2 linked regions of the Thalassoglobus sp. JC818 genome follow. Each later gene encodes a partner of the first gene's protein in a complex. Links are inferred from orthologs where the notes say so. Each region holds a gene or a part of one and is shown in the gene's direction. Other genes may lie near its edges.

Region 1 (12,153 bases):
TGATGGCAGTTGGCTCAGTCAACCTGATTCGCAAAGTCCCGGAATCATTTCCGAGACGAGTGTCCAAGTTGTGATTGCGGATGCGATCTGTCCCTTCGACCATTGCATGTGGTCTCTGTTGTCTTCACGTCAATTATTGTCTTGTGATGGTCATTCGGAATGTCCCTTTTGTGCCTCTCTCGTTCGGCAGGAACTCCATTCCGAAAAATCAATCTCTTTTGTTTGATGTCGGCATTGAATTTAAGAAACCTGCGGCCAAAATCGCTGCAGTGCTCGCTTAGCCTTTGCAGACTCCATTTGGAGCGTTCATCGTGAGTTCGCAACCTGTTTCCGTCGGCAGTCAAAACCTGTCTTTCGTCGAAGATCTCTTCTCAAGTTATCTCCTCGATCCGAATTCGGTCGACGTGGAATGGCGAGAGTATTTTGATTCTCTCAAAAATGGAGATGAACGACTCAGTGGCGGCTGGACAGCTTCCAGCCCATTTCCGTCGCGTTCAATGTTCAATCCTCCGGGACTCGGGACGGATATTCCTTATCAGGGGCCGGCCGGAAAACTGGACGAAGCAGCCCGTCAGGAGCGTCTCGACCAGTTAATTCGGAATTACCGTGTTCGTGGTCACATTCTGGCATCGGTCGACCCACTGGGATCCGAACGTCCGAGCCCTCCGGAACTGGACCCCGCATTCTACGGTTTCGGTGAGGACGATTTCGATCGAGAAGTCTCGACATCCTGGGTTGGTGGACCAGCGACGCGGACTCTGAGGGGGATCATCAACTGGTTGAAGCAGACATACTGCCGAAGCATCGGCGCGCAATTCTTCCACATCGACAGTTTGCAAGTTCGCCTGTGGCTCGCGCAGCGAATGGAAGAAACCGGAAATCGCATCAAACTCGAACGGTCAGAGCAGTTGCGAATTCTCCAAAGGCTGGCAGATGCCGTTGTCTTTGAAGAGTTTCTCGCTCGAAAGTTCGTGGGGGCCAAGAGTTTCTCTCTCGAAGGTGCGGAGAGTTTGATTCCTCTGCTCGATATGGCGATCGAGAAGGCAGGCAATCAGGGCGTTCGCGAGATTGTTATTGGGATGGCACACCGCGGTCGCTTGAATGTGCTCGCGAACATCATGGGCAAGAGTCCTCGCGTCATCTTCCGAGAGTTTGACGACGCAGACCCCGAGCTGCAAATTGGCCGCGGCGATGTCAAATACCATCTCGGTTACAGCTGGAACTGGGAAACTTCTCTCGGCAAGAGCGTTCACCTGTCGCTTTGTTTCAATCCGAGTCACCTCGAATTCGTGAATACAGTCGCACAGGGCCGAGTGCGGGCGAAAATGGATCGTGCTCGTGATTTCAAGCGGGAACTCGGAGCGGTCATTCTAATTCATGGTGATGCCGCTTTTGCCGGGGAAGGGATCGTTCAGGAGACGCTGAACCTCAGCGAATTGGCTGGCTATCGCACCGGCGGAACGATTCACATCATCGTCAACAATCAGGTCGGGTTCACCACAACTCCGCGTGAGGGGCGGTCGACGACTTATGCGACGGACGTCGCGAAGATGCTGCAAATCCCGATCTTCCATGTGAACGGTGAAGATCCGGAAGCTGTCGCGCAGGTTGTGAATCTTGCTCTCGATTTCCGCAAGAAGTTCAAACGCGACGTTGTGATCGATATGTATTGCTATCGACGACGAGGTCACAACGAGGGCGACGAGCCGTCATTCACTCAGCCTGTGATGTACAAAGAGATTCGCAAGCACCCGACAGTCTTTGAAGGGTACATGAACAGCTTGCTGAATTTGCGAGGAGTGACCCGCGAGGAAGCAGAGAAAATTGAAAAGGATCGTCGTGAACGACTCGAAGCAGAGTTGACCGAAGCTCGCCGCGACGACTTCATTCGATGTGTCGATCACTGGGGAGGAATCTGGGCTGGCTATCATGGCGGACCAGCGAAAGAAGCGGATTCTCCGATTACCGGGATGAATCGAGACAAGATGAGCCAGCTGATTCGTCGGCTCGTCGAACTTCCTGAAGGGTTCCGACCGCATCCGAAAGCTCAGCGAATTCTTGAAGCACGTCTGGCAATGGCCAATGGTGAACAGCCCCTCGACTGGGGATGTGCCGAGGTTCTTGCGATTGCTTCGATTCTCGATGAACATCGCCCGTTGCGCATGAGCGGTCAAGACGTTCGCCGAGGAACGTTCAGTCATCGACATGCCGTGCTCTATGATCTTGAGTCCGGCGAGGCGTTTGTCACGTTCAACAACATTATCAATGAACGTGGGTACGTGAATCTCCACAACAGTCCTCTCTCAGAAGCTGGCGTGCTCGGGTTTGAGTACGGTTACAGCCTCGACTGTCCGGAAGGTCTTGTCGTCTGGGAAGCGCAGTTCGGAGATTTCGTCAACGCTGCTCAGGTGATCATCGACCAGTTTATCGCCAGTGCAGAGGATAAGTGGGACCGTTTGAGCGGCCTCGTCATGCTTCTACCTCACGGCTTCGAAGGTCAGGGACCGGAGCACTCCAGTGCTCGACTGGAAAGATTCCTCAACCTCGCTGCCGAAGACAATATCCAAGTCTGCCAGCCAACAACGCCTGCACAGTTCTTCCACCTGCTTCGTCGACAGGTTCTCCGCAAGTGGAAGAAGCCGCTGATTGTGATGACGCCGAAGAGTCTGCTACGTCACAAAGATTGTGTTTCGTCGCTGGATGATCTTTCAGAAGGTCGATTCCGAAGCGTGCTGCCGGATCCTGAAGCTCCCAAGCCTGAGGATGTTAAACAGATTCTTCTCTGTAGCGGAAAGATCTACTACGACCTGATCGAGCGTCGGGCGGAGATCGGTGACAAGCATTCGATGATCGTTCGGATCGAGCAACTCTATCCGTTCCCGACGAAATGGATTCGCGAACTTCTCGCCCCGATCGCTGACGGAACTCCAGTCGCTTGGGTTCAGGAAGAACCATCGAATATGGGAGCGTGGGGGTTCCTTAGAATTCGGTTCGGCGAACGCTTCCTGAAGCGGTTCCCGTTCGAGCGAATCAGCCGACCAGCTTCGGCGAGCCCAGCGACCGGATCGTCACGGACTCACAAGTTCGAACAAGACTTGCTTCTCAAGGCAGCGTTTCAGATCGAAGACTAGCACGATGCTTCGAGTATAGAACTCGCTTGGACTGTCCGACTGCGTTTCGTTTGCGTGTGATCGCAACGGAAAAAGGGATGGTCTAAGCGGCGTTTGATCGGGCTTCCCGTTTGGGGAGCCGGAGGGTGAAAGTGGACCCTTGTCCCGGACCATCGCTGGCGACTTCGAGAGTTCCGTAATGGTCGGCGACGATTCGGTGCGTGATCGACAGGCCAAGCCCGGTTCCTTTGCCGATCTCTTTCGTCGTGAAGAACGGCTCAAAGATTTTTTGCCGTTGTTCCGGAGACATTCCACAGCCGTTGTCAGCGATGGTGATTTGGACATCGTCAACCAGTTCTTCGATGGAAATATCGACTTGTCCGCCAGAGGTGCAGGCATCCAGGCCGTTGGCCACGAGATTCAGAACTACCTGCTTGATTTCCGGTCCGTTGACCCAAGCGTGGAGCGGTTCCGTGCGATTCACGGTGACAGTTCGATCCTGGAATTTACTCAGGTGGCCGACCATCGAGGCGACTTCCTGAGCCACTGCGACGACGTCGTAGAGATTCCGTTCGTCGCCGTTTCCGTAAGAGAAGTCGAGTAGCTTTTTGGTGATCCGTTCACATCGCTCGGTCTCGGACTGAATCAACTGAAGATAATCGTGAACGCGTTTTCGGTCTTTCTCCGACATCGACTCGAGAACGTCATCGGTTAATCGACGTTCGAGTCCACTCGCGGCCGTCATAATGACTGTGAGCGGGTTGTTAATTTCGTGAGCTACACCCGAAGCAAGGAACCCAGCACCGGCGAGTCGTTCGGACTGCACCAGTTGCTTGCTTCGCTCGGCGATTTCGCGTTCTTTGTCTCGCTGGTCCTGTTCAATTTTCGCCGCCATTTTATTGAACGTTTGTCCCATTTGAGACAGTTCGCACGTTGTGTCTACCTTCAGGCGGAATCCGTAGTCTCCGCTCGAAATTTTGTCGACTCCGACAGTCAGTCGATGGATTGGGGCGAAAATCCATTTCCAGGTCCAGTAGCTGAGTAGAGAAAAGAGCGCCAGCGAAATGAGCCCCGTGGCCATCACCATCCGAAAGTGAAACTTATAGTCTTCGCTGGCTTCCTTGAGGCGTTCTCCGAGCCGGTTGGATGGGTCGGGGAGTTTTTCTGCAATTGACGTGAGTTCAGCGACGCATCGAATCACGTCCTGATGAAATTCCTGACGGAGTCTCGGGTCAAAAACGAAATCCTGTTCGGATCGCAGTTGGGCGAGTCGGTTATGAACCGTCAGAAACATTGAGTTGTAGGAACTCTCCTCGGGATAGCTCGGACGCAGGCTCTCCGGCAGGTTGTGACACTGTTGCTGAAACGTCGCCACGCGTTTCTCAACGTCGCTGAAAACCTGGCCAAAGTGACGGTATTGCGCTTTCGCAGCATCGATTTGAGAGGAAACCGGAGCGGTCGGACCGGGGATGGGTGCCTGAAGCGGTTTGACGAGCGATGTCAGCGTGGCAACCAGCTCGTCGCGTCGTGGGATATTGGTGATGCTCAATGCGAGATCACTCACCATCCGCCTGTAGGAGACAATTCCCAGGAGGCTGCTGACCGAGAAGAGGAGGAGCATCAGCACCACCAAAGCCAGGTTGATGCCCAGCTTGCGGCGCATCGAATTCGTCAACAGCACGATGGGGTCCTTCCTGTGTGCAGTTCGTAGATATCTTCCGGTGATCTGCTCGAGAAATTGTATCACGTTATTTTCGGATTCAATACCCCTTTTCCATTCTCGAGGGGGCAACCTGAGCCCAAAAATTCGGAGAGCGAGTTTTCGAACGCTGAACTCGCCTTGCTCGAACAAACCCGTACAATGCGGATCGATTATTGATTTGCCGAGAGTCGATCGCGAACGAGCGACACTCCTCGGAGGTTTCAATCAACGTGTTTTGATATCAGTTTTGTTCCCAACCGAGCAGTTCCCCCGGTCGATATGACATTGTTTCGCGGATTCGCTGATTCCCATGCTGCCTGTGATGGCTTCGTCTCGATCGGAAACTTCGATGGCGTTCATCTCGGCCATCAACAACTGCTGAAAGCATTGATCGAACAGGCGCGCGAAGCATCCGTTCCGAGTGTCGTGATGACGTTCGAACCGCATCCGATCCGACTTCTCCGACCGGAGCAAGCACCGCCTCGATTATCGACTCTCGAAGAAAAGTCACGGCTGATTCACAACTTCGGCGTCGATCACGTGATCGCGTATCCGACGGACATGGAACTGTTGAGTCTCGGCCCGGACGAGTTCTTTCGACGCGTGATTATCGAACAGTTGAATGCTCGCGGAATGGTCGAGGGGCCCAACTTCTTTTACGGAAAGATGCGAACCGGCTCGATTGATACGCTTCGGGCAGAGTGTCAGCAGCATTCGATAGACCTTCGCGTCATTCAGCCTGAGCAGCTGGGCGAAAAGATGGTCTCTTCCAGCTTGATTCGGAAGTCGCTGGCCAATGGGGATGTTCTTGACGCCAACTCCCAACTCGGCCGCCCGTATCAACTTCAGGGGAGAGTGACTCACGGTGAGCATCGAGGACGGCAGATTGGGTTTCCGACAGCCAATCTGACGGAGATCGAGACGATCATCCCGGCCGAGGGGGTTTACGCCTGCGTGGCGACCACGGACGATGGAGATTTCCCGGCCGCGGTGAGCGTTGGCCGAAACCCGACTTTCTCAGGGGATGAGAAGAAGGTGGAAGCGCATTTGATCGGCTTCCAGAAGGACTTGTACTCCACGTTGCTGACGTTGAAGTTTCTTGATCGACTGCGGGGGCAGGTGGCTTTCGAAGGGCGCGAACAACTCGAACAGCAGATTCGCAAAGATGTCGCTGCCACGAGTGAAGCGGTTCTCAAGTTCCTCGAAAACTGATCGGTCGCGGCTGAGTCGAGCGTCTTTCCATCGCGGGCATCAATCTGAGTTTGAAAATCCCATCTAACTTTCACCAGTGCAGTCGGTGAATGTCTGGCTGAGTAGCAGGATCATTTCGAACCATTGAATGCGCCGAGCAGCGAGTTCAAGAGGAGTTCCCTGCAAGCGAGCAGTCTGTTCGCACAGGTCAACGAATCCGTTCGGATTCCAGCCGGAACTCGTCAGTTTCACATTCCATTGGTCGGATTGCGAGTCGTCTGTGTTGTCGAAGACGTCGCAAGCGATCTCTGCGAGTTGTGGAAAACATGGGTGCTCCCCGACACGCCGAAACCAATATTTGGAGTTGTGATAATCGGGCTCTCGACGATGCATAATCCCATGCCAGTAATCACCTGCGACATGAACGCCGTCGCCCTGACAATGCTGTGATTCGACGTGACTCGGTTCGAGTTGATCATGGATCTGAAGCAATCCAGCCCGAATCGCATGTTCGTCCGGGGCAGAGATTACGCGCTCTGGTCGGAACGTTGAAATGCGACTTCGAAGCCAGGAAGGAAGTCGTCGGTGCGAGGGAGCCAGGTCCGGAAGTTCCGGAGCCAAAAACTGATTGGAGAGAATTGTATCGCGAACGGCCAGCGATGAGTTGTCCGTCGCTAGATCTTCCCAGAGGTTCTGGCTTTCAATCAGCTGAGCCGATTCTTGCGGGACCAGAACGAATGCGGTGTTTGTGACTGGTCCGATGAGTGGTGCAAGTACGCGGGGAAGGCGGTGCCACGTCCACTCGCCTTCGGCTCCGATCGGGACGAGTGTGATTTCTTGTCGCTGGGTTGCTGATTCGAGGACCTCTGTCGGAATCGCTTCCGTGAGTTTCTGATGTTGTGAATGTCCCAGTATCCAGAACGAAACTGCTTCGGAGTCGGAAGGAGCCGATGCTGGGGCTCCGGTGATAGGATCGCAGGAGAGGAATTGGGGACGAGCAGTTGTCATCAGTCAATTTCCGATGGGGAGCAAACAGGTTCGTGGCATCAACTTCGAGGAGATGTCGGGTGATGAGTTGAGACGCTGGTCGAACGTGTTGAACGCTCAGGTTGCTCCCGGTGACTGTGAATCGAGCGGTCTTCGAAACACTTACGGTTCAGAGTAAACGAGAACGCCGATTAGACCATTTTCAGAGTTTGGCTGCACCCACATGATCGCATTCTGTGCGATGAAAGCTGCGAATGCTGAGGCAAATTCGCCATGACCGCCTTAATACCGTCACTAAAGAGTGACTGAACCGGTCGAGTTCGAGATGGCATCCTCAATGGATTTGATCAACTGATCAACGATAAACGGCTTATAGAGCGTTTTTCGCATTCCCATTTCTCGGCATTTGACGAGTGTGTGCTCGCCGTCGTAGCCGAATCCGGTCATCAGCATGATTGGAAGATGTTCGTGAATCTCGCGCAGCGAGCGGAACATCTCGGAGCCCTTCATATCAGGCGGGCTTTTGTCAGCGATGACGACGTGATACGCGAAAGTTCGGACCATTCGGAGAGCTTCATCAGCAGTCCGAACCGCATCGACGGTCATGTCGTACTGCTCCATGATTTCGTGAGCACTCTTGCGGACTTCGACGTCCATGTCGACCACAAGAACTCGCTTGCCAATCAGGTGCGGATGAGCGTTTCCGAGCTTCGGTGAGCGAACGCTCTCGGCATTGCAGTTCACGCTGTTGTCGCGGATGAGTTTGCGAATGTCTTGTGTGTGATTCAATATTCGCCGAATTCTGTCGCTGGTTTCGGAGTCGCCAGCGCTAAAGCGTTCGAACATCCAACATGTGTCGGAAAGGATTTCGTCGACAGGATCTGCGACTTCGCAAAGCATCCGCTTCGTGCTGGCTGCGATCGACGTTTCTTTCTCGACTTCCAGCAACTCGAGTGTATTCAAAGCAATCGCAACTTCCCGACAAAACAGCTCGACAAAACGAAGGTCCGTCGCTGTGAAGGCTCCCGGTTGTGGGCTTTCCACGTTAAATGTTCCGAGAATCAAATCGTGCCGAATCAGAGGCACCGTCAGCGAGCTCTTGGCTCCAGCTGCTCCGGGAAGATAGAGCGGATCGTTTGTTGTGTCTTCGCACAGATAACTCTTGCCGGTCGAGGCGACGAAACCGGTAACTCCGTTACCTTGCGGGGAGGCCAGAAGTTCGCGAGTTGCTGCGGTCGGGTCCATTCCGAAATCAAGCAGCGGTTTCAGGTGACCGGTTTCCTGGTCGACGATCCGAATCTCGACGGTGTCGAACTCGAGGAGTTCCTGGGTGTAGTAGAGCAGTTTGGATTTGAGCAGCTCGACGCGTTCATGAGTCGACAGGTCGAGGACGTCTTCCCGATCAAGATCGCCGAGATCGAGCCCTGCCTGATGAACGGCGTCCAGCTTCTGCTGCTGAAGAACTTCGTCTGACGTTTCACGAAGAGTTGCCAGAAGCAGTTTCCCGCCCGAAGGGGAATTTCCCGGGATGGGGGTGACTGTGAATTCAAAGAATGATTTCTCGTCGAGCCGGACGGTTGTTTTCGCTTGTTTCCCCGTCGCCATGACTGAATTGACCGGACAGAAATCCGGTCCGACGATCTGTGCCTGACTCCACAAGTCGAATAACTTGGGGAGCGAGACTTCTCCGTTGACGGGGATGTTCAAGAGTCGATGGGCAGCCCGATTGGCCCAGACAATTTGCTCGTATTGATCGATCTTCAGGACGGCGTCGGGTAGTTGGGCCAGAAGCGAGGCGCAATCGATCGTCTCTGTGATGGAGTTCGAATGGCCTGGGACCAGACAATACTCGGGTGGATTCGGACCCGTCAGCCGACTGATTGCTTCAGCCACACTGTTTACCTCGGTCAGGCGGTAGTGCGAGAACAATCCCGGCGCTACCGAAGACATGGGGGACTCGCCATCGGAGAGAATCAGAAGTTCAGGTTGCTCGGACACGGATGCCCCAACTTCCATCGAAACAGTCCACCCAAACGGTAATGCGATACGACAGGGAGCGTCGATCTCGAGAGATACGTCAATCACTCTCCTATCGGTTGTATCGGTCGATTCTGTTTGAGTCTAGACTGGTGACCACCGGAATCACTCCGAGTTTCAAAATATTCTAGAAATCAAATGAAGTTCATGAGAAATTTGGATCACGTTTTCCGTTCGGGAACGCACTCGAAAATCACGCACAACGCGACTGATCAATAATTCGGCGTCGAGTACGTGTTGACAAGTCCTCACTTGCTCGTTGATCCCATGAAACCAGCTTCGAAATCGACTTGAGCAGACTCATGATCTCGGCTTTTGGAGAGTGAATGTCGCATACGCGATTGGGGACAATCATCTGGCAGGCAGCTCTCTCCAGCACTTCGCGAAGTTTGACCGACTCGCTGCTTTCAGCTGGATTGCGATCCTTGAGAAACTGCTCATAACGAGACGCATCGTGAATGAAATGTTCCGACCAGAATGTGTTCCCTCGAGCAGCCAGAAGTTGATCAGTCCAGGCGCTCAATCGTCGCTGGAGTTTGAGGATTTGAAGGTGGTCTGACTCGCTGAGATTCGTCCGAGCAGCGAGCATTGATTCTTCGACGACCTTCTTGAAAGCACCGAGCCAAAGCGGGTGGTCTCCATGTTCGATTCCCGGAAGCTCCAGCGAGTCAGCCGAGAGCATTTCAGAGCATGTCAGTCGAAGACAAAATTCCAAGACGAGCAGGTCTTCGCAGAGTCTTCGAGCTGTCTCGCTGTCAATCGCGGGAGAGCCGAGAGTCGCGTGGACGTTTTGATTCAGCTGCGTTGTCAACGAGTCAATCAAACTCGCCAGTTCGAGGCGGTCGACGAGATCGCTGGTCGACGGAGTGTTTGAAAGCTGCCGACCTCGGTGAGCGAGTAGAACTGTAAAATCTGCAATCGTTCGGAGATTCATTGACGGAACTTCATATCGCTGGGGCAAATTGATGGATCGCCGCTTCGAAACGTGTTCGATGCAATTTGCGGAAACGCAATCTTGATTCCGCTCGATGGAAAATGAGTTTTTCCTCCTCTGAGGAGGCTGGGAAGCTGATCGGGAATCTACGCTATCTCCTTACGGGAAAACCCTTAGGGCAATTCGTGTAGATGTGAGCGATGACCGAATCGAAGAGGCTACCGCGTTGCAAAAAAGCATCGTGATGCTGTCACGCAACAGGTCTTTCGACAGCAATCCGGCTGAAGGATGCCGTTCGGCAAGCTTGGCGGAAACAGGGATGAACGTTTCGGCAAAATCGACAGATCGGCGGTCAAAGCGTTCGGCGGCCCTGTTTTGGGGTTTAGAAGCCGATGGCTGAATTGTTATCTTTCCGCTCCCCCGGATTTCCAATTGTCAGCAGCGAGGGCGACTCCTCCTGCGACATCAATTCCCGGATCACCCCCGGTCCTTGCGATCAAGACGATCGTGATTTCGAATGAATTCCTTTTCATCGCAACCGCAGGAAGTGGAGATGAACAGAATCAAAACGATTGCTGCCGCGATCCTTATTGTGCTTCCCATGATCTCTTCGGGATGTCAGGCATTGCAGTCTGTTTCTATTTGGCCCGGGTCCACTGAGCTCCCTGCTCAGTCCGAATAGGGATCAAGCACTTGTTGAAACGGTCTTCGCGAATTCGCTCAAGCAAGGTCGACCAGGACCAGATCGATCAATCCAATCGAGAACTCAGGCAAGTGCAACTTACGAGAGAAAGAGTCATGAAGAGGTCGCTTTCAATTTGCCTGATCGCATGGGGAGCGATGTTCCTGTCTGGCTGTACCGTTGGGAACACGTGGTTTCAGATGAACAGCAATTCCCCGATGCCATTCTTTGGGTTCGATTTGCTTCCTCGTCGGTCAACCAGTGCCAAGTTTGATCCGTCTCAAGCCCATCTGGTCAAAGACTCTCAAAGCGACCGGGCTGCGACATCAACCGTTTCTCCGGGACTCGCTTCGAGCTCTCCGAATAAGGCGACGGGAGAGCTCCGATTGCGACGCATTTCGGATTTTCTCACTGGCAATCGCGAAGAAGAAATCGATCTGACTGGCCCGCAGTATCCGTTTGCTCCGTAGAGCAAGTTGCTCTTTCCTGTGCACTCGCTTGCACTGTTTCAGAAGTTAGAAGGCGATGCTTGCTCGTGCGAGATCGTGCACACAAAGTCAGAAAATGCTCCAGGTTTAGCTTTCTTCTCCTCAATGTTCAGTCATCAGTTCGCAGAATCAGCTTCCATCCATGGATCAGCAGCAGGGATGAGTGTGTGATCCGCTGAGATTGTGTGCGGAAGCCAGATGACTGCGACCGGCTCTGCAGAAATGTCGCTTTTGCGAGGTTTGATCAAATACTCTTCGATTTGGATTTCTTCATCTGAATACTCTTCGCGAATCTCGTCGAGTTGCTCGTTGAGTTCCGCTTCCAGGTCGTGAACATCCTGAAGCAGCTTGTCGACTTCAGCTTCAGCTCTTCGGATGTCTCCGCGTTGATTCGCAGCTCGCGATGCGGAGCGCATGCTTGTTCCAGCACGGGAGACGTTCGTGCTGCTGAATGTCTTTCGCCCGAACAATGCTCCCAGAATTGACGTTCCGATGGAGACCGCTGCAGAAACCGTCGCAGAATTGGCTTGCTCTTTTTCTTCTTCAACGCGGTGCTCGGCCTTTCGGACACGCTCTTGCAGCGTTTGCATCTTTGACTCGTATTTCTTGCGAAGCTTGGCGATTTCGAGGTCGCGTTTTTCTCGTGCAAGTTGGCGAATTTGAGCCCGAAAGTCACCTTCTCGGTCTTCTGGCCGGGAATACTTATCGAGATCGTCGCAGAAGAGAAGATGGAGACGTTGTTCTCGATACAGATACGTTTTGAAGGAAGCACTCCAGCTTCTGTAAGACGTTTTGCGACCACATGATTTCGGAGTACCGGTGTAACGCACTCCGTCAGCGACACGCGCGTCCTTTTCGAAGTCGTGACCTGAACTCAACGTGCCGCTCGACCATGGATCACGTGGGACGGAAACGGTTTCGCTCAACGGAACAATACAACTGATGTCTCGCCAGCAATCGACGTTCGACTTCGAGTCGACGTAGTGGACTGTTCCCTGCGCGAGCAAAGCGGGGGTGTAGAC
Region 2 (11,752 bases), on another replicon or contig:
TTGCAGCACGCCTGACTACGTCGACACGGCAAAACCGGGTGGGTGCCGGTAAGCTGCTGGCGGGACTTGAACCCGCGACCTCGTCCTTACCAAGGACGCGCTCTACCAACTGAGCCACAGCAGCATAAACAAAAATCCGTGACGGCAAGCCGAAGCCCACCACTCACGGAAAAGAGCGGGTGAAGGGAATCGAACCCTCACCACCAGCTTGGAAGGCTGGAGCTCTACCATTGAGCTACACCCGCTGACTAGCAATCTGCTGGAATCATGAAAACCGAAGGGCACTCCTGTCAACTCACACAGCACTTCGCGTGTAAATCAGAAAGAAATTCCCACAGCCTGCACAATACGTCGCCGCGAACAATCCACTTCACAACAACAAACTGCCGAAATCCACGACAGCAAAAGCAACCGTATCAACGCCGCACCGCGACAAGACAAACTCGCACACAGCACGACAAACGCATCAAAAACATGGGGGCGGCAGGATTCGAACCTACGAAGGCTAAGCCATCAGATTTACAGTCTGACCCCGTTGGCCGCTTGGGTACACCCCCAAAAGTTTTATGCAAACCAGAGAACTTTCCGTCCCCTCTCTGCAAGAGCTAGCGGAGGGATTCGAACCCACAACCGCCGGTTTACAAAACCGGTGCTCTGCCGTTGAGCTACGCTAGCGGACGACCGGGTTGCAAGCCGCGAAGTATAGCGGTGACTCTTCCGCGTGCAAGGACTAATCTCATCAGTGCTTACGGAGTTCCGGCGAACCGCGATTTATAGCGAGGTCGTTGCGATGCTTCAAGCCGTCTTGCCACTTGAATTGCAAGCAATCATGAACATTTGAGAATCGCCAACCAGCCTCACTTTGAAAACGACAAAAATCGCCTGATCCATCAGCTCCGCGATGACTCTGCTCAGGAGAGATGGGAGCAGTAAACCGCTTTCGAAGTGCCTCCATTCAGCGACTGAACGAACAAGTTTGCAAGCCGATCATTGAAGAGACCGACGCAGTCACGAGAGGTTCGGGCTTTCTTCAGCGAGAAGCGCTTTCACTCCCAGCCCGTAAAACGTGTATTCAACATCGGCAGACTCATCCCAGGTCGCTGCGCGATATCCCCCGGTCGGAAATTCAAGTTGCGTTTCGAGAAGCTCACGTAACTCTGCCTGATTGAGCAATTCACCCAACCGGAGATCCTGAACGGTCAACAACCCAGTAAACGTCGACAAACTATCGGTAAACGGGACTCGAGAATTGGCCTGAAATCCGCCTTCATCGCCGCGAACATCCCGCAGAAACGCCCGCACGTCGTCGCAAATTTCATCGTCGACGGCATTCAGCTCCTGCAAAATTGCAACTGCAGCTGCGGTTGGATTCGTTCCGCTTCTCCTCATGGGAGCAATTTCAACGAACCCGCCATCATCTCGCTGGCGGTCATACAAAAACTGAATCAAAGCATTCGGCCGAGGAACTTCGCGCCCCAAGAGTTGATAGGTAAGCAGAACCAGAAAGGAGTGATAAGTACTGCCAGAAGAGCCTTCGACTGACTTCGCATACCCGCCGTCGCTTGTTCGCACTTCTTCCAATCGAGCCGAGACTAGATCCGGAAAGTCAGCCCCCAGTTCTTCGAGCAGGTCCTGCCCCGTGGCAACCTGCACTGCAAGTGCGGTGGAAAGCCAGTTCATCAGGTCGATGACCCCCAATCGCAAGGGATCATGCTGCGAGAGAAAACTCGCCACGGAGTTCGTGACGTCCGTTGACATTTCACCCAGCATGACCAGTGCACGAACAGCAAAGCTGGTGTAATAGAGGTCAGAATCTCCTTCACGCCCTGCAAACCCTCCATCGCTTTTTTGAAAGCCGAGGACGAAGCCCGCGTGACGCGACCGCCATTCCGGAGTCGTTTCGGAGAGACCTTCCGCCAAACGATTTCCGAGACGAATCAGATAAGGAGTACGCGACATCTCAGAATGACTTATTTTGCGACGGAGTCGACCGAACTGGAATGCGCTGGATACCCGAGTGCATTGGCAATTCGCACCGAACCTTGAGGAAGCCAAAGCAAACCGCGTTGCAAGACTAGCAGACCTGCGATCGCTCCGAACCCGTCAGAAACCCAGTCGAAAAAATCAGGTTGTCGCCCGACTGGTCCTTGCAGAATCTCGTCAATGGCGGCGAATAGCAGCAGCCCAAACGCCAGAGAAACCACCGGAAGCCGCAGCTGATGCCGCTCCAGGAAGACCATTCCACTGAGCACAGCGAGGACGAAGTAAGCCCCGAAATGCAACAACTTGTCATAGGAACTTGTCACGCCTTCGAACCCTTCGGGAACAGGTGTGTGAGTGAAAAAGAAAAGCGTCGCTGCATAACACAGCCAGACGATGCGAATCCCCCAAACCGCTTGGGAAGGGCTCTCCAGATTGTCTGACACACGACGCATTTTCACTTCCAAATCGAGTTCCTGAAGGGAAACTTCTTACTGGTCGAGCTTACGGCTCAGGATAAGGGTTTGCCAGCTGGAATTCCGGATGATTCTTCAGATACTCGTTCACGCGATCGACTCGCGAAAACGCGACTGGCAAGAATTCCAAGGCTTTCGCCAAGCGGTCATTCGGTTCCGCACAGCTAAATCGCAAGAACCCGTGACCAGCCTCGCCAAAACATTCTCCGCCGAGACAGGCGACACCGAACTCATCATCCGCAGCTTCCAGAAGATAGAGCGCCAATCCATGACTGGTGATTTTTAAGCGGTTACAAATGGGAGCCACGTTCGGAAAGACATAGAATGTGGCTGTCGGATCGAGTGTGTGGATTCCATCAATTTCATTGAGCCCACGAGCCAGCAGCTGAACCTTCTCCTGAAATTTCGCCATTTGAGCATCGCGTTCTGCGTGATCAGACTGCAAAGCGTGCATCCCGGCGATCTGCACAATCGGTGGTGTACACGACAGAGTAGTGTTGATCATCTTGGCAATTGAGGTCGCGATCGGTTGTGCCGTCACGGCAAATCCCAACCTCCAGCCGCTCATGCTGTACGACTTGCTGAAGGTGTAAGCTGCAACACACTGGTCCATCATGCCGGGATATTCAAGAATCGACCGATGTCGTCCTCGCCAGACCATGTGACAATAGGGCTCATCGCTGAAAACCGCGATATCTTTGCCGCGAATCATATCGGCGAGGCCGGAAAGATCCTCATCCGTCGCAACCCCTCCAGTCGGATTGTGAGGCGTATTCAAGAAGATTGCTCTCGGGCTGGGAGAGTCAGATAGAAAGCGTTCGACGTCCTTGAGATTCGGACGGAATTCGTTCGACTGCTCGAGACTGCTGAAGACTGGCTTCGCTCCCCGACGGAGGATGTTGGGCAAATACGTCGGGAAATACGGGCTGAAGACGAGAACTTCATCTCCCGGATTCAGAAATGCTTCGCAGAAAAACTGCTCGAAGACTTTGGCCCCCGGCCCGACAACGACGTTCTCGGCAGTCGCGGGAATCTGAAATTCCGACTTCACAAACTCAGCCGCAGCAGATCTAAACTCAGGCAAGCCAGGCGAGGGACAGTAATGCGTCTGATTCGATTCAATCGCAGAAACACCAAATCGCTTAGCGGAAGAAGTACTCTCGAAAGGACTGTCGCCAATCTCCAGCTCCACAACATCCTTCCCAGTTGCCTTCAATTGCTTGGCGACCGCCAGGACGGTGAAGGCTGTCTCGACAGTGAGGGATTTGGCAAATTCGCTAAGTTGAACTGTCACCGATATTTGTTCCTGCTGAGGCGAGCATCTCGTTGTTTTTCGACGGTCCTATTCGAGCACCAGACACCCTGCGAGTCAACTGCGCGAGGGTGGCTGTGCGATCAGCATGTTTGAATAAGTCCGGCAAGGTTTTCAAAATTCTTCTTCGCTTGGACTCCAGCAGGCGGAAGCCGATCACTATCATTCGATGACACATCGTCCCGAGGTGCGCTCTCGGAGAAGGTGCGCCTGAACGGCGAAATCAGTTTCATCCAGAATGTGGTCGTAGTTTGCAGCATCCCTCCTACCGAGGAATCTGCTCAGTTGTCTAAAGGTCGATGCAGCATGGCTGTTGAAATTCGAGTCCCGTCCGTTGGAGAGTCGATCACCGAGGTCTTCATCGGTGAGTGGTACGTCAAGGAAGGGGACTGGGTCGCCGCCGATCAGGATCTGGTCGGTCTTGAAACGGACAAAGCAACATTTGACGTTCCCTGCCCGGAAGGCGGAACGATTACTTCGATCTCGAAGACCGCAGGCGAAACAGCCGAGATTGACGAAGTCATCGCAATGCTCGAACCGGGTCCCAACCCAAATGGAGCAGGCTCAGAAAGCGATGGCCAGAAGTCGGCGCCCGCCGCACAGGAAGCCTCGAAATCAGCTCCGGCACCGGCGTCTTCTGGATCAGCAGGCGGTCATCCGATGCCAGCTGCGGAACGCCTTGCTGGTGAAAACAACATCATCGTCAGTCAGGTTTCGGGTTCCGGACCGGGCGGACGAATCCTCAAAGAGGATGTTCAACGCGCACTGACGACCGGCCAAACTGCAGATATCTCTGTCGCTGGAGCACGAGACGAACGTCGAGTGCCAATGTCTCCGATGCGACAGACGATCGCTCGACGCCTTGTGGAAGCACAACAGGGAGCTGCCCTGCTGACGACCTTCAACGAATGCGACATGAGCGCGATCAAAGAACTTCGCTCGGAATACCAGGACTACTTCGTCAAGAAGTTCAACATCAAACTCGGGTTTATGTCCTTCTTCGTGAAGGCCACGATCGACGCACTTAATGAATTCCCAGCCCTGGCAGCTCAGGTCGACGGTAACCAATTGATCTACCGCAATTACCATGACATCGGAGTCGCAATCGGGTCCGGAAAAGGCTTGATTGTGCCCGTCATCCGAAGCGCCGAACGTCTCAGCTTCGCAGAGACCGAGCAGTCGATCTCAGACTTTGCTCAACGGGCCAAGCAGAACAAAATCGGCCTCGACGAACTCGAAGGCGGAACATTCACAATCACGAACGGTGGTGTCTATGGATCGTTGCTTTCAACTCCGATTGTGAATCCTCCTCAGTCAGGCGTGCTTGGAATGCACGGCATCGTGGATCGACCAGTCGCAGTCGACGGTCAAGTCGTCATTCGCCCCATGATGTATCTCGCTTTAACGTATGATCATCGCGTCGTAGACGGACGAGAAGCGGTTTCGTTCCTCGTCAGAATCAAGCAGACGATTGAAGACCCAACCCGGTTGCTCCTCGAAGTCTAGAGCAAGTTGCTCTTTCCTGTGCACTCGCTCGCGCTGTTTCACAACTTAAAAGGCTGTGCTTGCTCGTGCGAGATCGTGCACACCAAATCAAAAATGCTCTAAGGACTCTGTCGTCACTGCTCGAACAACGCCCGTTAGACGATTGTTCATTTCAGAGTGAGCCGACGCTCTTGGATCTGAGACCGAGAGTAATAGAAAACCCCGGTGTCGAAACTCGACACCGGGTCGGCCCGCCCCTGTGCTCTGAAAGCTTCAAAGCACACTTTGCCCATATCTTCGAAAAGACGCTTTTCAAACGACTACTGCTCAGAAATCTCTTTAAGAGAGTTTTTGCACCGCGTACGAATGGGCAATCCCGTAACGATGGCTTCGGGACGACCAAACTCGGTGCAATGTGACAGACGCACAGAATGCTCCTGCGGTTCATATTTTCTGGTCAGATTCCTCAGAAACTGCTGGTCAAAGCGTGACCCGTGAAATATGAGTCCGAAACCGTGCTTGTTGAGTGCGGCCTTTCTGACAAAGAACTTGTGCCTTTTCTTTTCCCCCGCTGCAGCTGAGAACGAATTCCATGGAACTTTGGGAAGTCATCATCCTCGGAATCGTGCAGGGCATCGCGGAGTTTCTTCCGATCAGCTCGTCCGGCCATCTCGTGATTCTCGAGTCGCTGCTGGGTGGCGAACTCGAAAACCTCGAATTGAACGTCGCTCTGCATTTCGGGACGTTAATGTCGATTCTGGTTGTCTATCGGAAGGATCTCATTCCGCTGCTTTTTGACATTCCAATGATGTCGAAGATCGTTCTCGCAACGCTCCCCGTTGTTTTCTCTGGGCTGGTTCTGAAGGACCTTTTCACTGCTGCGTCTTCGAGCGCATTTGTCGCGGGAATCGGGCTTCTGATCACGGCTGGTTTGCTGTTGATCACCCCAAAAATTGATCGAGGGACGAAAGGGCTGGAGCAAATGACCAATCGAGATTCGCTCGTGATCGGGCTGTTTCAAGCGGTCGCCCCAATGCCTGGGATTTCTCGCTCGGGAAGCACGATTGTCGGCGGACTTTTGTCTGGAGTGAATCGCGATGCAGCAGCAAGATTCAGCTTCTACATCGCAATCCCTGCTCTGCTCGGAGCGACCGTTCTCACTCTCAAAGACATTCTGGAGGAAGGCACCTCGGGGACTCCGCTCTCAACAATGGCTGCTGGTTGCGTTGCGTCCTTCGTTGTCGGAATCGCTTCCCTGAACGCGCTGCTCAAAATCGTATCGAAGGGCCAAATTGTCTGGTTCGGAGTCTACTGTGCCATCATGGGACTGATCGTCATCGGCTGCTCTTCCGCCGGCTGGCTGTAACTGGTCGACAGTATTCTCGTTGCCGAATACCTTGCAGATCAGAATATGTTTTCCGGTCACAAGTCTCTGGCAGTCACATTGTTGGTGCACAGAACCGAAAGAACTGACTACGAAAAAAGCACGCTCCAAGAGTTCTTGAAGCGTGCTCATGTGAACACAGTGCCGAATTGGTATTCGAATCAGTTCAGCACGGTCAGATTTCCTCTCAAAGCTGCGACATAGTCAAGCGCGATGTTGAGAGCTTCGTTGTTGTAGTAGTTGTCAGGGAAGATCGGTTTTTCGTCTTCGTTGACTTCGACCTCTTCTTCTTCCTCAGCTTCTTCATCCGCTTTGCTGGCAGCTCGATCTGCCGCTCGTTCTTCTCGCACTTTGACTTCATTCAGAGACAAATTCGTTCGATTCTTTTTCTCGATATAACGAGCGATTGAACGTTCGACGCGTTGGAAGTCTTCATCGCCTTTCACGCGCACCTGACTGTTCTGAGCGAGCGCGGAGATCAACGCCGGGTTCACCGAACGTTCTTCGACGTAGTTGGCTGATCGAATTTTGTCGAATGGCAAAGCGTTGTCGAGGAAGGCTTCCCCGAGATCCCAGTGATCAATCAGCGATGGCAGAACGATGTCCGAGCGGACTCCTCGGTTCTGCGTGCTGTCACCTTTTACTCGATAGAACTGCTGAATCGTCAGCTTCAATTTTCCGCGATCATCCGGCCGAGTCAGTCGGAACGGACGCTGAGGAGCGACATCCATCAGATTCTGAACTGTTCCTTTTCCGTGAGTTGTGGTGTCACCGATGATCAATCCGCGGTGATAGTCTTTGATGACTCCCGCGAAAATCTCTGAAGCCGAAGCTGAGAGGCGGTTACACATCACAACAAGTGGGCCAGAGTAGGAGACACCTGAGTCTTCATCTTCCAGCACGCGGATGTATCCGCTTGGCTCTTTGACCTGAACAACCGGGCCACGGTCGATGAAGTGACCGGAGATTTCAATCGCTTCGGTGAGCGATCCGCCCCCGTTGTTTCGCAAGTCGATGATGACAACATCAACCTGTTCACGAGCGAAGACAGACAGAACTCGTTTGACGTCCGCGGAAGCACTTTTGAAGTTGGCCACTCCACCGGAAGCTCCAGCGAAGTCACGATAGAACGAAGGAATGCTGATCACTCCGACGCGACCCGGACGTCCGAGCCGATCTTCGGTGTTGATGATCTCACCTTTGACTTCCGATTCCTTCAGTTCGATCTTCTTACGGGTCAAATCGATGACTCGAATTTTCCCGTCATCGTTGTTCTTGACCTGAAGTCGAACGACAGTTCCGCGTGGTCCTCGAATCATGCGAACGACGTCGCTCAGCTTCATTTCGAAGATGTCGACAATCTCGCCTTCTTCCTGTCCGACGCCGATGATTTTGTCTTTGACTTTCAATCGGCCGTCATCTGAAGCTGCCCCACCGGGAACAATCGAAGCGACAACGGTGTATCCATCGTCTGCCTGAAGAGCAGCACCAATTCCGTCGAGCGACAGTCGCATCTGGATTTCGAAATCTTCCCAGCTTTGTGGTGACATGTAGGAAGAGTGTGGATCAAAGACGGTCGCCAGTGCTGTCAGGTATCGTTCCAGCTGATCGACCATGTCGTATTGAGTGGTGGCCAACAGGCTGTTTCGATATCGCTTGTGGAGGCGTTCTTTCGGATCGAGAGTTTCGGATTCCTCTTCGTCACCGTCTTCTTTCGATTCTTCATCTGCCAGCTTGAACTGGAGAAGTTCGTACTTAACGCGGCGACGCCAACGGTCATCCAATTCATCGGTCGTCTTCGCCCAGGTCAGCTTGTCTTCATCGGTTTCAATTTCTTCATCGATGCTGAAGTCATGATCCTTTTCGACCCACTGATTCGCGACTTCCATCTGACGAGCGAGGCGTTCTTTGTAGGTATTGAAGACTTCGTAAGCGAACTCAACGTTACCCGCTTTGATCTCGTCGTCGAGTGTTGTGCGATGATCCTCGAAATGCTGAATGTCTGATTCGAGGAAATACAGCTTCAGCGGATCGAGATCTTTGATGAAGCGGTCGATGAGCGTTTTGGAAACGTCATCGTTGATCTCCTGACGATTCAGATGATATTTCGGAATCATTTTGGAGACGAGAATCGCGGTCTCAGCATCTGCCGGATCGGCCGAAGAGAGTTGCTGGGCGAAATAGGTAGAAATTCCCAAAACGACCATTGCGAGTGCGGTAAAGCGTCTGATCCGTGCAGCGTCTGTCCAAGCCATTCTTTTTGCCTACACAAAGATTACTGAGTCAAAAAAGATTCGAGCAGAGTGTCCATCCTTTGATACACATCTGAGCAATGCTATCCCAAGTCCAGACTTACAGCAAGGTGCGGTTTTCAAGAGCCAGTTCGGAGTCCTGATCGCGACCATCTCAATCTGACGACATCTACTCGAAGAATTGCTCAAATCTTTCGAGTTTTCTGATGGCGAGTCGCACCATTTTCGCTGTCCTGTGACTGCTTGAAGAGTTGAAATCGCATCTGCGACGAAATCTCGTTGACAGTTTCACCGCACTCACTTGGACTTAGCGGACAAGCAAAACGAATGTCTAGCGAGTGCGCTGAGTCCCTTCATCAAGGAGCAGGTTGACCACTTCCATCCCTGAGTTCTTGAGTTGAGTCAGCAAAGCTCTCCAGCGGTCCCGATCGAGATCTTCCTCGTAAGCCCGGAGCAGCCCGACCGATTTGCCGACGTTGAGCGACTGCGAAATGGCTTTCACCAGACCGGGGTCGACGTTGTAAACTCGATCGTGGGCTTCGTCAGAACAGACCGGAACGACGTCGACAATGAAGTCTTGAAACAACTCTCGCGTCGCATTCACAGCGTCGCGAATGCTTTCCCCTTTGGCTGACTTTGGATTAGTCAAATCATACGGAGGATCCCATTCCATCACCGGACTCAGAAGGTCAATGTGCGTCAAACAAAGAATGATGGGCGGTGGACGGTGTTTTGAGTTCTGAGTGGCTGCCGCCTGAATCGATCGAAGGACTTCCAGATCCGCAGTCCGGGCGGGCTGGTGAACATCAATCACCAGAAGAACAATGTCTGCCTCGGCGATCGCAGCTTTCAGATGCTTTTTGTGAACCGTAGGGGCATCTGCGTCGGCGTATCCGGGTGTATCGAGCAGTGTGACAGTCTCGTTCGTCTCCGGCACCGGGATGACATGTCGACTCACCGAGTGAGTCGATGGCACCGCATCGGTGACAGTTTCCCTTCGACCAAGCAGCGAATTGATCACGCTCGATTTGCCAGCGTTCGTTTGCCCGATCACAGCGATCACGACCGATTCGGGGATAAACTTAGGCGTGTCGACTTCTGTTAGTCCGTCAACTTTCGTTCCGTTTTCGTTTTGGGGCTCTTCGTCACGTTCGAATGCCTGGCGGTAGCGAAGAGCGCCCCGACGCAAACGTCCGCTGTTCATTTCGATCAGGTAAAAGCCCATATGCCGCATGAACTGCAGATAGACAGTGGCGAGAACCTCGCCTTTGAGGTCTTCGGTGATCGGTCCGAGTGTGAGCCGTGACGTCACGAATTTTGCAGCATTCAAAGGATTCCAGATGACGCTCGCTAACCATCCGGCATCGCTGACCCGCTTCACCCACTTCGGTGCTTCGCCCAATGCCCTCCACTGTTTGATCGTGACCATATGGCTTCCGGGAACCGAATCCTGAAACCAGTCTTCCAAGTCATCGACGGCCAGTCGAATCGCTGCCAGAACTTCAACTGCGGTCAATGACGAGACCGGATTGTCGGCATCCGGGTGATAGTGACGTGCCAAATCCGCCGCGAGTTCCTGCGACGATTTGACGTAGAACTGGATGTCCGTCAGTTGCTGGGTTGTGAGATTTTCAACCTGCTCCTGGTGTTTCCGCACGATGCGATTGGCGGTCTCGTCGTTGGGAGTCCAATGGTTTGCCGTCTGTGTCGAATCTTCTGTGAGAAGTTTTCGCTTCCAGAAGATGTTCACGAGATAAGCAGCGAGCCAAAAGATCGGGATGATCCACCACGTCCAGCGGAACAAACCGGTCTGCCACAAAGCGTACGCGCCGAATCCAATGTAGACCACCACTGGCAATAACAGCATGACACCAATGAAGATTGTCCGTCGAGAAACCATGGTTCGTGTGACCCCGAAGTGGTGAGGTGCTAAACTGAAAACAACATCGGAATTCTTACTGCACTGACAGCATAACGAAGGAGGTGTCATGTCGACACAAACAGCGACTTTGGGAAGTGGATGCTTTTGGTGTAGCGAAGCCGTTTACCTGTCGGTCAATGGCGTCTCCAAGGTCACTTCCGGGTACATGGGTGGATCGGTTGAAAATCCGACCTACGAGGCGGTCTGTACCGGAACAACCGGACACGCGGAAGTCATTCAAATCGTATTCGACGACGAATTCGTTTCCTTTGAAGACTTGCTGAAAGTCTTCTTCCAATCACATGATCCTACGACTCTCAACCGGCAGGGGAATGACGTCGGCACACAATATCGATCGGTCATTTTCTTTCACTCTTCCGAACAGGAAGCGACCGCACGGCTGATCGTGGCAACACTGAACGAAGCCAAAGTTTTTTCGAAACCAGTTGTCACAGAGATCTCACCGGCTGAGAAGTTTTACCCCGCGGAAGATTACCATCAGGACTTCTACGCTCGGAATGAAACCCATCCCTACTGTTTCAATGTGATTCGCCCCAAACTCCACAAACTGCTCGAGACCTCTGTCCTGAAGTAAAATCAATCAGAGAGGATTCTTCGCCGGAATTGAATTCCGGGAAGTGTTGCAGAACCTTCAAACTGAGCTAATCGGACCAGCAACATCGACGTTGCAATGACTGTCAGGAATTAATTTTCGGAGCACAAGTGGCGGCGATTCTCGGGATTTCGGCATTCTATCACGATTCAGCAGCAGCCCTCGTTGTCGATGGGAAAATCATTGCTGCCGCTCAGGAAGAACGTTTCACTCGCAAAAAACACGACGAGAGTTTCCCCGAAAACGCGATCAACTATTGCCTGAACGAAGCGCGACTGACGCCTGCCGATTTGGACTATGTCGGTTTCTATGACAAACCGATGCTGAAG

The links.
Region 2: AB1L42_RS08415 (region 1) and odhB share a complex: the UniProt entries of both Bacillus subtilis proteins name them as parts of the 2-oxoglutarate dehydrogenase (OGDH) complex. The link is inferred for Thalassoglobus sp. JC818 from one-to-one orthologs.

The regions. Positions count from the first base shown.
Region 1 is NZ_JBFEFI010000003.1:126,291-138,443, forward strand. Bases 1-3,331 are described here. They hold AB1L42_RS08415 (2-oxoglutarate dehydrogenase E1 component), read left to right. Parts: upstream 1-311; coding sequence 312-3,131; downstream 3,132-3,331. Other genes in these bases: AB1L42_RS08420 (HAMP domain-containing sensor histidine kinase), read right to left, coding at 3,214-3,331. In the rest of the region: more of AB1L42_RS08420, read right to left, coding at 3,332-4,791; AB1L42_RS08425 (bifunctional riboflavin kinase/FAD synthetase), read left to right, coding at 5,092-6,024; AB1L42_RS08430 (hypothetical protein), read right to left, coding at 6,088-7,011; AB1L42_RS08435 (response regulator), read right to left, coding at 7,285-8,988; AB1L42_RS08440 (hypothetical protein), read right to left, coding at 9,221-9,961; AB1L42_RS08445 (hypothetical protein), read left to right, coding at 10,760-11,113; AB1L42_RS08450 (DUF87 domain-containing protein), read right to left, coding at 11,248-12,153. UniProt on the Bacillus subtilis protein: E1 component of the 2-oxoglutarate dehydrogenase (OGDH) complex which catalyzes the decarboxylation of 2-oxoglutarate, the first step in the conversion of 2-oxoglutarate to succinyl-CoA and CO(2).
Region 2 is NZ_JBFEFI010000004.1:546,977-558,728, forward strand. What follows is about bases 3,245-6,174. They hold odhB (2-oxoglutarate dehydrogenase complex dihydrolipoyllysine-residue succinyltransferase), read left to right. Parts: upstream 3,245-4,074; coding sequence 4,075-5,274; downstream 5,275-6,174. Other genes in these bases: AB1L42_RS13245 (aminotransferase class I/II-fold pyridoxal phosphate-dependent enzyme), read right to left, coding at 3,245-3,750; AB1L42_RS13255 (undecaprenyl-diphosphate phosphatase), read left to right, coding at 5,846-6,174. In the rest of the region: AB1L42_RS13235 (prenyltransferase/squalene oxidase repeat-containing protein), read right to left, coding at 1,009-1,959; AB1L42_RS13240 (VanZ family protein), read right to left, coding at 1,971-2,435; more of AB1L42_RS13245, read right to left, coding at 2,485-3,244; more of AB1L42_RS13255, read left to right, coding at 6,175-6,619; AB1L42_RS13260 (carboxy terminal-processing peptidase), read right to left, coding at 6,799-8,892; AB1L42_RS13265 (GTPase domain-containing protein), read right to left, coding at 9,221-10,756; peptide-methionine (S)-S-oxide reductase MsrA, read left to right, coding at 10,878-11,405; AB1L42_RS13275 (carbamoyltransferase), read left to right, coding at 11,534-11,752. UniProt on the Bacillus subtilis protein: E2 component of the 2-oxoglutarate dehydrogenase (OGDH) complex which catalyzes the second step in the conversion of 2-oxoglutarate to succinyl-CoA and CO(2).